2 regions of the Pseudalkalibacillus sp. A8 genome follow, and region 1 is predicted to be linked to the other one. Evidence: a T-box and tRNA genes for the amino acid it is inferred to sense, from the RefSeq annotation. Region 1 holds a T-box; the other holds one or more tRNA genes.
The links. The T-box of region 1 lies ahead of alaS (alanine--tRNA ligase). A T-box ahead of a tRNA ligase gene usually reads a tRNA of that ligase, here a tRNA-Ala.

Region 1 (7,310 bases):
AATTCCGCAAGCCTCGTTCACTTGCACAGGATCTCAACACAAAAATGAAATCATTTCCGTGTCTGCGATGAGAATTCTTAGAAGCTTTCCTTATGCTAACTTCGATGTTCACCACAAGACCACGGACATAAATTCCACCCTTGTAGTTTTGCGCCGAGTGAGTAACCGCAGGCGCAGGACGTACTTGTACAGGATGTACTGACTTCGACGTTCACCATAGGACGTGGTGGTTTTTAGTCGAAGATCCTCTAAAGCGCGGGGTCTCACCTGGCTCGGTTTTCCCGCAGGAGTGTCACGAATTTCGCTAAAAGAATTTTATCTCAACATTTAAATTTAACAAAGCCAAAAGAAAAAAAGACCGACCACATTTGTGGTCAGCCCTGTTATCGTTTTGTTTATAATTCTTCGGATTCTTGGAAAGTGTTCAACATTTCTTCAACCATATCCCATTCTTGATCGGTTTCGATCGGAAAGAGCTCAATATCGTCATCTTTTTCGCCTTTATCCTCATATCGGAAAGCGAAAACTTCAACATCCTCTTCATTCTCACCAGTTTCCGCTGGAACAAGTACCATATAGGAGTGTTCTGTTTCGTCGACATCAAATGTAAAGAGAACTTCAAATAAGTGTTCTTCTCCATTTTCATCTGGGATAATGATACGCTCTTTTTCTTCCTCTGGCATTTTTAGCACCTCTTTCTTAGTTAGCGGCTGGACTGTCTAGAAAGCTCTGTAATATGAGCACAGCTGCCATTTTGTCAATGACCCCTTTTCGCTTTTTACGACTGACATCTGCTTCAATAAGCATCCGTTCCGCCGCAGCCGTGGTCAACCGTTCATCCCACAGCACAGTGGATATTTTTAATGTGTCCTCAATATGCCTTGCGAATTCTTGACACATTTCTCCACTTGGGCCAATTGTTCCATTCATATTCTTCGGAAGACCAACCACGATTGTATCGACTTCATATTTTTCTGCCAGTTGCTTCAAATACTGCATCTCCTGGTCGATGTCTCCCGTCCGCCGGTATGTTTCGATTCCTTGTGCCGTCCATCCTAACGCATCGCTTACCGCAATGCCGATTGTTTTTGTACCGACGTCTAATCCTAATTTTCGCATAAGCTGTAATTATCGCTCACTTTCTTGGTGTTGTGCCAAATAGGATTTTACGAGTTCCTCAATCAATTCATCTCGTTCAAGTTTTCGGATTTTACTTCTAGCATCATTATGACGAGGAATATAAGCTGGATCACCTGATAAAAGGTACCCTACGATCTGGTTGATCGGATTGTATCCTTTTTCTTGCAATGAGTCGTAAACTGATAACAACACATGCTTGACGTTGGCATCCATCGAGTCGTCTTGAAAATTGAACTTTACCGTCTTGTCAAATGAGCTCATCTTGACACCTCTCTTTAGCGTTTGATTGGGAAACCCCCGCTTTTTCTACCTTCATTGTACAATACACATACAGGTTTAGGAAATGGATTTGACGAATTCGTAAACATAATTTAATGCGTCATCGAGTTTTTCGGGTTGTTTTCCGCCAGCTTGAGCCATGTCTGGACGTCCACCTCCACCGCCTCCACATCGGGTAGCGACTTCCTTTACGATTTTACCTGCATGATAGCCTTCTTTCGTTAAATTATCCGTAACTCCTGCAACAATATTCACTTTTTCATTTTGAGCCGATCCAAGAACGACAACGCCACTACCGATCTTGTTCTTTAAATCATCTACGATTGAACGGAGATTATTCATATCACTTGCGGAAACTTTTCTAGCCAATACTTTTACCCCATTGATTTCTTCAGCATGATCGATCAATGAGCCTGCTTCAATGTTCGCGAGTTTACCTTTCAGTGATTCATTTTCCCGCTGCAGCTCTTTGATTTGTGATTGCATTGCCCCGACTTTTGCTGGTACATCATTCAAGTTGGCTTTTAAAGCTTCAGCTGTATCCTTCAGTATTTGAACTTGTCCTGTCATATGGCGGTATGCACCTTCACTTGTGACTGCTTCGATCCTGCGTGTCCCAGCACCGATGCCTGATTCGGCTACGATTTTGAACAACCCGATTTCTGCAGTATTTGCAACGTGGCAACCCCCACAAAGCTCAAGACTGTAATCTCCTACTTTTACGACACGTACTTCACTACCGTATTTTTCACCGAAAAGTGCCATAGCACCCATCGCTTTAGCTTCTTCAATAGGCTTGATCATTTTTTCTACAGGAATTGTACTCCAGATTTTTTCATTGACGATTGATTCGATCTTTTCCAATTCCTCTGGACTGATCTGATTGAAGTGTGAGAAGTCGAACCGCAAACGATTCGGTGTTACCAGCGAACCAGCTTGATTTACATGCTTACCTAGGACATCTTTAAGAGCCTGGTGAAGCAGGTGAGTTGCGGTATGGTTTTTGATGACACCGGCACGGCTTATTTCATTGACTTTTGATTCAACCGTATCATCCAATTTCAATTCACCTTTTTCAATATAGACCGTATGGAGGTTTTGCCCATTCGGTGCTTTTTGGACATCTTTCACGACAGCAAACACATTGTCATTTTCCAACGTTCCTTTATCAGCGATCTGTCCACCGCTCTCTGCATAAAACGGCGTATGATCAAGAATGACAAGAACTTCTTCACCAGCTTTGGCTTCACTGGCTACATCGCTTCCTTTGACAATTACACTGACCTTAGAGACTCCATGAAGTTGATCATAACCGATGAATTCACTCGCTGTTTTGATATCACTTAGAACCCCTGTCTGTACTTGCATGGATCCTGTGTCTTGACGAGCCGAACGTGCCCGCTCCCGCTGAGCTTCCATTTCCACCTCGAATTGTTCTCGATTGACTGTCAAACCTTCTTCTTCTACATATTCTTCAGTCAATTCGAAAGGAAATCCATACGTATCATATAGTTTGAATGCATCTGATCCTGAAAGTTCATTCCTCCCGCTCTCTTTTGCTTGTTTCATCATTTGGGATAAAATCGCTAAGCCTTCGTTGATGGTTTCATGGAACCGTTCTTCCTCATTCTTAACAACTTTTTGGATGAAATCGGAGTTTTCAAGAACATTCGGATAGAAATCCTTCATGACTTCTGCCACAACAGGTACAAGCTCAAACATGAACGGCTTACTGATGTTCAACTGTTTAGCGAAGCGGATCGCTCTGCGGATAAGACGGCGTAATACATAGCCCCGTCCTTCATTTGAAGGTAATGCCCCGTCTGCTACTGCAAATGTGACTGTACGGATATGGTCAGCAATCACTTTGAAGGCAGTATCAATCTCTGGATTCTTCCCATAATCGATGCCTGAAATTTTTTCTGTCGCTTCAATCATTGGCATGAACAGATCTGTTTCATAGTTTGTCGGAGCGTCCTGTAAGGCACAAATGACGCGTTCAAGCCCCATTCCAGTATCGATGTTTTTCTTAGGCAGCGGTGTATAGCTTCCATCAGGATTATGGTTATATTGGGAAAATACAAGGTTCCAGATTTCTAAGTGACGTTCGTTTTCACCACCTGGAAAAAGTTCAGGATCATTTGGATCATTTCCATATTTCTCACCGCGATCATAAAAGATTTCCGTATTCGGTCCACTCGGTCCTTCACCGATATCCCAGAAATTTTCCTCTAAACGGATGATCTTTTCCTTCGGAAGGCCAATTTCGTTATGCCAGATGTCATGTGCTTCATCGTCTTCAGGGTGAATCGTGACTGCAAGTTTTTCAGCATCGATCCCGAGCCATTTATCGTCGGTTAAGAATTCCCAAGCCCAATGGATCGCTTCTTTTTTGAAATAATCCCCGATTGAAAAGTTTCCGAGCATTTCAAAGAAGGTGTGATGCCGGGCAGTTTTCCCTACATTCTCGATATCATTCGTACGGATTGATTTTTGTGCATTAACGATACGTGGATTTTCTGGCACCACACGACCGTCGAAGTATTTCTTCAAGGTTGCAACCCCGCTGTTGATCCATAGTAGTGTAGGATCTTCATGTGGCACAAGGGATGCACTTGGTTCGACCTTATGACCTTTTTCTTTGAAAAAATCCAAATACATTTGTCTTACATCAGCTGAAGTAAGTGTTTTCATCATTGATTCCCTCCTATTTTCGTTTATTGAGATCCAATAAGTTTTTTTAGCAAACAAAAAAACTCTCATCCTCAAAACAGGGACGAGAGTTATCACGCGGTACCACCCTGGTTATGAATACAAACGCGCATTCATCACCTCGACACATTAACGGTGTGCGCCGGCAGGGTTTGCCTGCATTCCGGATCAGCGTTCAGTCAATCTTCATCCAGAACCTCTTTCAGCCAGGGAGGTTCTTCTCTGAAAGGAAGGGCTTTGACTTACTCATTCCATCATCATTTTACATATTCATGTTCTGCTGTCGTTAATTATAGACTTTAATTTTCAGCATTGTCAACATTTCAGAAATACTCTCTTGCATTTTGTAAGATGACTTTCCCTATTGCGAACAAAGGTACAGCAAGCAATAACCCGACGATCCCTCCGATTTCCCCCCCGATCAATAGTGCAAATATGATTCCAATAGGATGAATGTGCAATGTTTTTCCGACGATCAACGGCCCAAGGATATTTCCTTCGATAAATTGAAGGACAATTACTATTCCTATGACGATCAATAGTTTATTTACTGATATCGTAGCGGCAATCAAGGCAACTGGGACCGCCCCAAGAATCGGCCCGAAATAGGGTATGAAATCAGTGACACCGATGATGATACCGAGAATTATTGGATAAGGTATTCCTGCTATCCAGAACGCGGCGATTGCAAGGACAGCCAATACACAAGCCACTGTCAACTGGCCTCGTATATAGTTACCCAGCGATACATCAATATCATCAATGATCTTCTTTCCCGGCTCCTGCCACTTTTTCGGCGTGATGTTCCACATACCCCTCATAATTCTTTTAAAATCCTTAAGCATATAAAAAACGAGGAATGGAATAACGACCCATGCAAATAGATTACGCCAAAACCCTTTTATAGTCCCGAGAATACCAGCAATCAACCCTTTCAAGTACTTTTCAACCGAGTTCAGCGTCTTTTCAAACTCTATATGAACTGCTTCCGGAAGATTGTCGGTATGTTCGTAAAATTCCCTGACCCATGTGCTATAGGTTTCAGATAAATAAGGTAATTGGTCACTCAGATCTTTCAGTTGGGAGATCAGATACGGGACACTTTTAACAATCAGGTATCCTGTACCGCCGAAAAAGGTAAGATAGATGATAAGTATAGCGATCGAACGCGGAATCCCCCTCCTATGAATCCACTCTACAATTGGATGTAAGAGATATGTGATGAAGATCGCAACGAAAAAAGGCAGGAATACTGCCATGAGCGTATCAAGGATCGGATCCCAAAACGGTTTCAGTTTCATAAGAACGAAGGCACATAATAAAGTCAATAAGACCATACCAAGCCTTACCAGTGCTTCAATTGTAAATAGTTTTTTCATAAGCGCCACCGGTTCTCTTCACATTTTCTCGTATCTTTAACGTGTGCTTAAACAGACCGGCTATTCATTTCTTTTTGAATAGCTTTATCATACTTAACCGTTGGTTTTTGCGAAAATCACTCCCTTTCCGCGGGCTTAAGAAAAGCGGAAGCGACCACGCTTAGTCACATAGGTCACTGGAAGACTGACGAGGAGGCTCGAACCAAACAAAGTTCGGTTCTGCGTGGGCTCACACATAAGATGTTAAATCAGTGTGTTACCGCCGCAGGAAAGTGATCCAAGTGACTGGTCGCTGAGCTAGACATTACTTCTCTGAATTAGCCTAATTCCGCAAGCCTCGGTCACTTGCACAGGATCACAACACAAAAATGAAATCATTTCCGTGTCTGAGTTGAGAATTCTTAGAAGCTTTCCTTATGCTGGCTTCAACGTTCACCACAAGACCACAGCGGACTTAAATTTCATCCTTGTAGTTTTGCGCCGAGTAACCGCAGGCGCAGGACGTGGTGGTATTTAGTCGAAGTTCATTATTACACTCGAAGATCCTTAGGTCGATGTAGGGTCTCGCCTGGATCGATTTTTCCGCAGGAGTGTCGTGATTTTCGCTTAAAGTAATGTTCTATAAAAATCCTGCATTAAAATTTAACAAAACCTTCTGAATAACTAGCAGGTTGTCGTAAAAAGCAAAAGAACTGACATTCACATGAACGTCAGTCCTGATCAAGAAATCGCTTTTGCAATTCTTTTGCGAATCCGTTTCATTCTCTTACCCGAAAACAAACGATTTCGCCTCATATCTTTTCCGTATAAAGATTTGATAAGATAGGCACCGGCACAGGTCGTTGCTATAGTCATGATAGTACGATTCATATTTAACACCATCCCAGTTTGAAGTTACATTGAAATACTTAGATCGTCATCATCGAACAAATCATCCAAAGAAGTCAAACTGCCATCTTCCTCTACTTGATTGAGAGCCAGTTTGCCATCAACAGCCGTCAGTTCGATGAAACATCCCCAACAGTAATATTGGTCAACCCCGATTTTGCCAAGATCTTTGCATTGGCAGTTGGGACATCTCATGTTCGTTCCTCCTCTTGAATAAATCAAAAAGTGCTACGAATAGGATGTCCCGTTTCCTCTTAGTTTATACGCTCTCACTTTTAGTCCCGTTTATAAGGGAGGTTTCAACTGTATCTCTTAGTTTTCTACTGAGATGGGAGTTGCGAGTCCCTGAATCATTTTGCTGCACCGCTCTTTCCAGCGCATCCATTTCGCCGCAAAGAATCAAATACTCTTTGCTTCTCGTTACTGCAGTGTAAATCAAATTACGGCGCAGCATCCGATAATATCCTTTTACAATCGGTAATACGACAATCGGAAACTCGCTTCCTTGCGATTTATGGATGGAACAGCAATAAGCATGGGTGATCTGGTTGAGATCTGTCTTTTTGAAGGTCACTTCAATTCCGTCAAAGGAAACCACAATCTGTTCTTCTTTATCGGCCGTTTCTTTTGCATAGATGATCGAAACGATTTCTCCTATATCCCCATTGAAGATCTGCTCTTCTGGTACATTGACTAGCTGGAGAACTTTATCACCTACACGGTAGACCGTTTGAAAATACTCGATTTCTTTCTTTTGGTCATGAGAAGGATTGAACATTGACTGCAATTCTTTGTTAAGTTCATCTATTCCAGCGCGTCCGCGGTACATCGGTGCTAAAACTTGGACATCCCTGGCTGTATATCCTTTTGTCATGGCACTTTTACAAACTTGAAGGACCGCTTTTGTAACTT
Region 2 (7,310 bases), 2.3 Mb from region 1:
AAACAGCCCAAACCAAGAGGCTTGCCTCTTGGGGTTGTAGGACACTCTATACGGAGTAAGAAAGGAACGGCGTAGGCGAAGCGGTCTGGAAAGGCCCGCCAGAGGAGGTAACAGCCCTGTAGCCAAAACGTCGTTCCCTCCAGAGTGGATCCTGAGTACGGCGGGACACGTGAAACCCCGTCGGAAGCTGGGAGGACCATCTCCCAAGGCTAAATACTCCCTAGTGACCGATAGTGAACCAGTACCGTGAGGGAAAGGTGAAAAGCACCCCGGAAGGGGAGTGAAAGAGATCCTGAAACCGTGTGCCTACAAGTAGTCGGAGCCCATTAACGGGTGACGGCGTGCCTTTTGTAGAATGAACCGGCGAGTTACGATAACGTGCAAGGTTAAGTCGCAGAGACGGAGCCGCAGCGAAAGCGAGTCTGAACAGGGCGCATGAGTACGTTGTCGTAGACCCGAAACCGAGTGATCTACCCATGTCCAGGGTGAAGTTCAGGTAACACTGAATGGAGGCCCGAACCCACGCACGTTGAAAAGTGCGGGGATGAGGTGTGGGTAGGGGTGAAATGCCAATCGAACTCGGAGATAGCTGGTTCTCCCCGAAATAGCTTTAGGGCTAGCCTCGTGGTGAGAGTTCTGGAGGTAGAGCACTGATTGGACTAGGGGTCCCCACAGGATTACCGAATTCAGTCAAACTCCGAATGCCAGGAACTTGTCCACGGGAGTCAGACTGCGAGTGATAAGATCCGTAGTCGAGAGGGAAACAGCCCAGACCATCAGCTAAGGTCCCCAAGTATACGTTAAGTGGAAAAGGATGTGGAGTTGCCCAGACAACCAGGATGTTGGCTTAGAAGCAGCCACCATTTAAAGAGTGCGTAATAGCTCACTGGTCGAGTGACTCTGCGCCGAAAATGTACCGGGGCTAAACGTATCACCGAAGCTATGGATTGTACCTAACGGTACAGTGGTAGGGGAGCGTTCGAAGGGCTGAGAAGCGAGACCGGAAGGACTCGTGGAGCGCTTTGAAGTGAGAATGCCGGTATGAGTAGCGAAAAGAGAAGTGAGAATCTTCTCCATCGAAAGCCCAAGGTTTCCTGAGGAAGGCTCGTCCGCTCAGGGTTAGTCGGGACCTAAGCCGAGGCCGAAAGGCGTAGGCGATGGCCAACAGGTTGATATTCCTGTACCACCTCCTTTCCGTTTGAGCAACGGGGGGACGCAGGAAGGTAGGGAGAGCGCGCTGATGGATATGCGCGTCCAAGCAGTCAGGCCGGTGGATAGGCAAATCCGTCCACCATACGGCGGAGCTGTGATGGCGAGGGAACTAGAGTACCGAAGTCCCTGATCCTACACTGCCAAGAAAAGCCTCTAGCGAGGAAAGAGGTGCCCGTACCGTAAACCGACACAGGTAGGCGAGGAGAGAATCCTAAGATGCTCGGGAGAACTCTCGTTAAGGAACTCGGCAAAATGACCCCGTAACTTCGGGAGAAGGGGTGCTCTGATAGGGTGCAAGCCCGAGAGAGCCGCAGTGAAAAGATCCAAGCGACTGTTTAGCAAAAACACAGGTCTCTGCGAAGCCGTAAGGCGAAGTATAGGGGCTGACACCTGCCCGGTGCTGGAAGGTTAAGAGGAGGGGTTATCCATTAGGAGAAGCTCTGAATCGAAGCCCCAGTAAACGGCGGCCGTAACTATAACGGTCCTAAGGTAGCGAAATTCCTTGTCGGGTAAGTTCCGACCCGCACGAAAGGTGCAACGACTTGGATACTGTCTCAACGAGAGACCCGGTGAAATTATAGTACCTGTGAAGATGCAGGTTACCCGCGACAGGACGGAAAGACCCCATGGAGCTTTACTGTAGCCTGATATTGGATTTTGGTATCGTTTGTACAGGATAGGTAGGAGCCAGAGAAGCCGGACCGCCAGGTTCGGTGGAGGCGTCGGTGGGATACTACCCTGACGGTATTGAAATTCTAACCCAGGACCGTGATCCGGTCCGGAGACAGTGTCAGGTGGGCAGTTTGACTGGGGCGGTCGCCTCCTAAAGTGTAACGGAGGCGCCCAAAGGTTCCCTCAGAATGGTTGGAAATCATTCGCAGAGTGTAAAGGCACAAGGGAGCTTGACTGCGAGACCTACAAGTCGAGCAGGGACGAAAGTCGGGCTTAGTGATCCGGTGGTTCCGCATGGAAGGGCCATCGCTCAACGGATAAAAGCTACCCTGGGGATAACAGGCTTATCTCCCCCAAGAGTCCACATCGACGGGGAGGTTTGGCACCTCGATGTCGGCTCATCGCATCCTGGGGCTGAAGTAGGTCCCAAGGGTTGGGCTGTTCGCCCATTAAAGCGGTACGCGAGCTGGGTTCAGAACGTCGTGAGACAGTTCGGTCCCTATCCGTCGCGGGCGCAGGAAATTTGAGAGGAGCTGTCCTTAGTACGAGAGGACCGGGATGGACACACCGCTGGTGTACCAGTTGTTCCGCCAGGAGCATAGCTGGGTAGCTACGTGTGGACGGGATAAGTGCTGAAAGCATCTAAGCATGAAGCCCCCCTCAAGATGAGATTTCCCATCGCGTCAAGCGAGTAAGATCCCTCAGAGATGATGAGGTTGATAGGTCTGGTGTGGAAGCGTGGCGACACGTGGAGCTGACAGATACTAATCGATCGAGGACTTAACCACTTCACTTAACATCGACAATGTTTTCAAGAACCGTTATCTAGTTTTGAGGGAACATTTTTTTAGAAAAAGCCCTTGAAAAAACTTTTATATTTTAGTAATATATATCTTGTCCTTACTAAGGATGATTGTGGATCAATTGAAAGTTGGTCTGGTGACGATGGCGAAGAGGTCACACCCGTTCCCATGCCGAACACGGAAGTTAAGCTCTTCAGCGCCAATGGTAATTGGGGGCTTCCCCCTGTGAGAGTAGGACGTCGCCGGGCCAAAAAACTTTTTTCATCTCAATGAATTATTCCACAGTAGCTCAGTGGTAGAGCTATCGGCTGTTAACCGATCGGTCGCAGGTTCGAGTCCTGCCTGTGGAGCCATTTGCTTCCATAGCTCAGCAGGTAGAGCACTTCCATGGTAAGGAAGAGGTCAGCGGTTCGAGCCCGCTTGGAAGCTCCATGAAAAGTTCATATCGGCCCCTTGGTCAAGTGGTTAAGACACCGCCCTTTCACGGCGGTAACACGGGTTCGAATCCCGTAGGGGTCACCATTCATATGGAGGATTAGCTCAGCTGGGAGAGCACCTGCCTTACAAGCAGGGGGTCGGCGGTTCGATCCCGTCATCCTCCACCATTATGCTGGCCTAGCTCAATTGGTAGAGCAACTGACTTGTAATCAGTAGGTTGGGGGTTCAAGTCCTCTGGCCAGCACCAGTTTCATTTGAAAATCAGACTTTATAGTCTTTTTTTATTGGAGGGGTAGCGAAGTGGCTAAACGCGGCGGACTGTAAATCCGCTCCCTCCGGGTTCGGCGGTTCGAATCCGTCCCCCTCCACCATTTTAAAAAAACCAAAGTTGATTATCCTTCGCGAGCCATTAGCTATGAACGAAACAGCTTATGGGTAAACTATGAATTGTCCTGATGCAGATTTCTTCGCAAGATCTGTCACTTAGAGGAAGGGACATAAGGTGAGTAAGCTTCATTATAACTTGAGCCATTAGCTCAGTCGGTAGAGCATCTGACTTTTAATCAGAGGGTCGAAGGTTCGAGTCCTTCATGGCTCACCATCTCGATTCTGATTAACCAACAATAATTTTAATCATGCGGGTGTAGTTTAGTGGTAAAACAAGAGCCTTCCAAGCTCTGGTCGTGAGTTCGATTCTCATCACCCGCTCCATCGGGGCCTTAGCTCAGCTGGGAGAGCGCCTGCCTTGCACGCAGGAGGTCAGCGGTTCGATCCCGCTAGGCTCCACCAAATCATACATAATAAACTCTCTGAACCGAATGGTTTGGAGAGTTTTTTTACATATTAAAAACAATGAGCTGGAACAAAACCAAAACCCAATTCGTGTAAGCGCTTTATATTTATCCATAAACATCAGTTAAACCCCTGTTAAACCGCATAAGTATACAGGATTTTGTCCAGTTGAACCACAGCATGATGAAGCCCTACAATAGAGAATAGATTGTCGAATGAGGAGGAAAAAAATCATGAACAAGAATATTGGAATTTTAGGTGTCCCGATGGACCTTGGCCAAATGCGCCGTGGCGTTGATATGGGACCTAGTGCAATGAGATATGCTGGTCTTATCGAAAGACTTGAAAACCTTGGCTACGATGTGGAGGATCATGGCGATGTCCAAATCCCTCAAAGGGAAAAAGTCGCAAGTAAAGAAACTAACCTTAAAAATTTAGATGGGGTTATTGAAGCGAACAACCTTTTGGCGGAAGGTGTCAATAAAATCATCGAAGATAACCGTTTCCCATTAGTGCTTGGCGGTGACCATAGCATTGCGATCGGGACGCTTGCAGGTGTGTCGAAGCATTATAAGAATTTAGGCGTCATCTGGTATGATGCCCATGGCGATTTAAATACAGGAGAAACTTCACCAAGTGGAAATATTCATGGTATGCCTCTCGCTGTAAGTCTTGGTATCGGACATGAAAGACTGCAAGAAATCGGGGGATACAGCCCGAAGGTCAAACCTGAGAATATCGTCATTATCGGCGCACGCTCGCTGGATGAAGGGGAGCGTGAATTGATCCGAGAAAAAGGAATCAAAGTTTATACGATGCACGAAATCGATAGAATGGGTATGACAAAGGTTATGCAAGAAGCGATCGAATACGTCTCGAACGAAACAGATGGTGTACACTTAAGCTTGGACCTTGATGGATTGGATCCGGCAGAGGCACCCGGTGTAGGTACTCCGGTCCTAGGCGGGATCAGCTATCGTGAAAGCCATTTGGCGATGGAGATGCTTGAAGAGGCGAAAATCCTTACCTCGGCTGAATTTGTGGAAGTCAATCCGATTCTTGATGAAAAGAACAAAACAGCCACTGTGGCCGTTGCATTGGTCGGTTCCCTTTTAGGTGAAAAGTTAATATAAATAACATTCAAAGCCTTATCGAATTTAAATGTCGATAAGGCTTTTTATCGTAAATAGAATTAACCAGCTCTCTAGGTGAGAGCTGCTGTTTGTTCATGAAGCATCTATAATTTCAGTCTTAATTGTATCGTAACGATTAAGTAGATAGTCAAGATATTGGCTGATCTCTACAACCTCCGTAGAAAACAAAGGCTTTTCTTTCGCCAGGATTAACATTTTCTTTCTCGAATTCTCAATTTCATTCAATAGAAAGCGTTCTTCAGCTGACATGCCGCCCACCTGCTTTCGCCTATAGTTGTTAAACATAATACCCGATAAATAAGAAAATAAACCTATATTAACAAAAATATTCATCACTTGGAAGTTGTCTCATGTTAGAATAAAAAAAGAAGAATCTACTCCATAAGTAGTATATTCAAACAATGGAGTATCGGGGGTGGGGTTCCTAAATGGATATAACGGTTAAGCGTTTGGTCCGCTCTGTAAAAAAAGGGGATCAAAAAGCCTTTGAAGAACTTGTAGAAATTTATAAAGATAAAGTATACCATATCGTCTACCGGATGTTAGGGAATGTGCATGAAGCAGAGGATATAGCTCAGGAAGCATTTGTACGGGCTTATATACATATTGAACGATTTAATGAGGCACATAAATTTTCTACTTGGTTGTATCGAATTGCAACCAATTTGACGATTGATCGTATACGTAAGAAGAAGCCGGATTATTACCTGGATGCAGAACTAGCCGGGGGTGAAGGCCTAACCCTCTATTCTCAAATAGCAGTCGCAGAACAATTGCCAGAAGAAAAAATTGAAACCTTTGAACTTCAAGACCGTATACAGAAGGAGATCCTGCATTTGCCTCCGAAATACCGCTCAGCTATTGCACTGAAATATTTGGAGGAACTGTCTTTAAAAGAGATCAGTGAAATATTGCAGATTCCAGTTTCAACAGTAAAAACTCGTATCCATCGTGGTCGGGAAGCACTTCGTAAACGGTTGAAAGATCTGGATTGTTAGGAGGATAAGTAGAAATGAAATGCGATGGTAAATATTCATCCTATATGCATAAATGGGTCGATGAAGAAATCGAGCCTCTTGAAAAAATAGAATTGCTTCAACATACAAAATCATGTTCTGAATGCAAGGAAAAATTTGAAGAGCTCAAAAATGTCGATCAATTACTGCATGGCCATCACCCTCTAAAAGCACCAAATGGTTTTACTTCAAAAGTTATGGACCAATTACCTAGGGAAAAAGCCTCCTCAAAAATGAGAAGGTGGTTCCACCATCATCCACTCTTGACAGCTGCGATTCTCTTTCTTTTGTTGATGTCGAGCACTATTTATAGTGAATGGGGAAGTAATAAGGGTAATCCGATTTCCGTGTCAGCAAACGGAGCACAAGTTAAAATAGACCAGGAAAATGGAAAGGTCATTGTACCTGAAGGCGAGATTGTAAAAGGTGATTTGGTAGTAAGGAATGGTGATGTAGAAATTGCAGGGAAAGTAGAAGGTAACGTTACAGTCATCAATGGAAGCCATTACCTTGCTTCAGCAGGGCATATTGCAGGAGATAGTGAAGAGATCCATAAGATTACGGAATGGGTCTGGTACCGTTTGAAAGATGGAGCCAGCACAGTAAAGGAATGGTTCACTTCGGATTGACCAGAAAGCCAAATGTATTTTCATATGAAATAGTGGAGTGGCTTAGAAGCATCTCGGACAAGCGGAGGTGTTTCGGGGATCACTCCCTTGTTATATTTCTTTATCACATCATCTGCTTATACTCACTCGGTGTCCGCCTTCCTTGCTTCTGAATTTTTTTGGGTACATACGGAGTGTTATTGACGGAACCTTGCGAAAAATAGATATAGTGCCAAATTGTGATATAATAGAGAAGTTACATATGGTAACAAACTGAGCATATTTGGAAACAATGATATTGAGTTGATCAGTTTGGAGGATGCGTATGTTTCCTATAGGAGACTTTGACTTTAATATATTGAATTACTTGAATGATATAATTGATATCCTCTTGGTCACCTACGTGATCTATAAGCTCATCATGCTGATAAAAGGTACGAAAGCAATCCAGCTGTTAAAAGGAATCACTGTCATAATAGCGGTTTGGTTTTTCAGTGGAATTTTCAAGCTGAACACTTTATATTTTCTAATGAACCAAACACTACTATACGGTTTCCTAGCAATCATCATCATCTTCCAGCCGGAGCTTCGACGTGCGCTTGAACAGTTGGGTCG

Region 2: it has a tRNA-Ala gene. The T-box ahead of alaS (alanine--tRNA ligase) is inferred to sense a tRNA for this amino acid. The anticodon was not compared.

The regions. Positions count from the first base shown of each region.
Region 1 is NZ_CP174509.1:3,954,806-3,962,115, forward strand. Features, by position in the region: gene ACJROX_RS20330 (DUF1292 domain-containing protein) at 396-683, opposite strand; gene ruvX (Holliday junction resolvase RuvX) at 700-1,119, opposite strand; gene ACJROX_RS20340 (IreB family regulatory phosphoprotein) at 1,129-1,401, opposite strand; gene alaS (alanine--tRNA ligase) at 1,477-4,113, opposite strand; T-box leader at 4,189-4,398, opposite strand; gene ACJROX_RS20350 (AI-2E family transporter) at 4,455-5,510, opposite strand; gene ACJROX_RS20355 (hypothetical protein) at 6,231-6,380, opposite strand; gene ACJROX_RS20360 (hypothetical protein) at 6,405-6,593, opposite strand; gene ACJROX_RS20365 (ATP-dependent RecD-like DNA helicase) at 6,658-7,310, opposite strand, start outside.
Region 2 is NZ_CP174509.1:189,903-197,212, forward strand. Features, by position in the region: rRNA gene ACJROX_RS01040 (23S ribosomal RNA) at 1-2,672, shown strand, start outside; rRNA gene rrf (5S ribosomal RNA) at 2,820-2,935, shown strand; tRNA gene ACJROX_RS01050 (tRNA-Asn) at 2,966-3,040, shown strand; tRNA gene ACJROX_RS01055 (tRNA-Thr) at 3,044-3,119, shown strand; tRNA gene ACJROX_RS01060 (tRNA-Glu) at 3,135-3,209, shown strand; tRNA gene ACJROX_RS01065 (tRNA-Val) at 3,217-3,292, shown strand; tRNA gene ACJROX_RS01070 (tRNA-Thr) at 3,297-3,372, shown strand; tRNA gene ACJROX_RS01075 (tRNA-Tyr) at 3,412-3,496, shown strand; tRNA gene ACJROX_RS01080 (tRNA-Lys) at 3,651-3,726, shown strand; tRNA gene ACJROX_RS01085 (tRNA-Gly) at 3,763-3,836, shown strand; tRNA gene ACJROX_RS01090 (tRNA-Ala) at 3,839-3,914, shown strand; gene rocF (arginase) at 4,151-5,050, shown strand; gene ACJROX_RS01100 (Spo0E family sporulation regulatory protein-aspartic acid phosphatase) at 5,144-5,320, opposite strand; gene sigW (RNA polymerase sigma factor SigW) at 5,500-6,069, shown strand; gene ACJROX_RS01110 (anti-sigma factor) at 6,084-6,716, shown strand; gene cdaA (diadenylate cyclase CdaA) at 7,021-7,310, shown strand, end outside.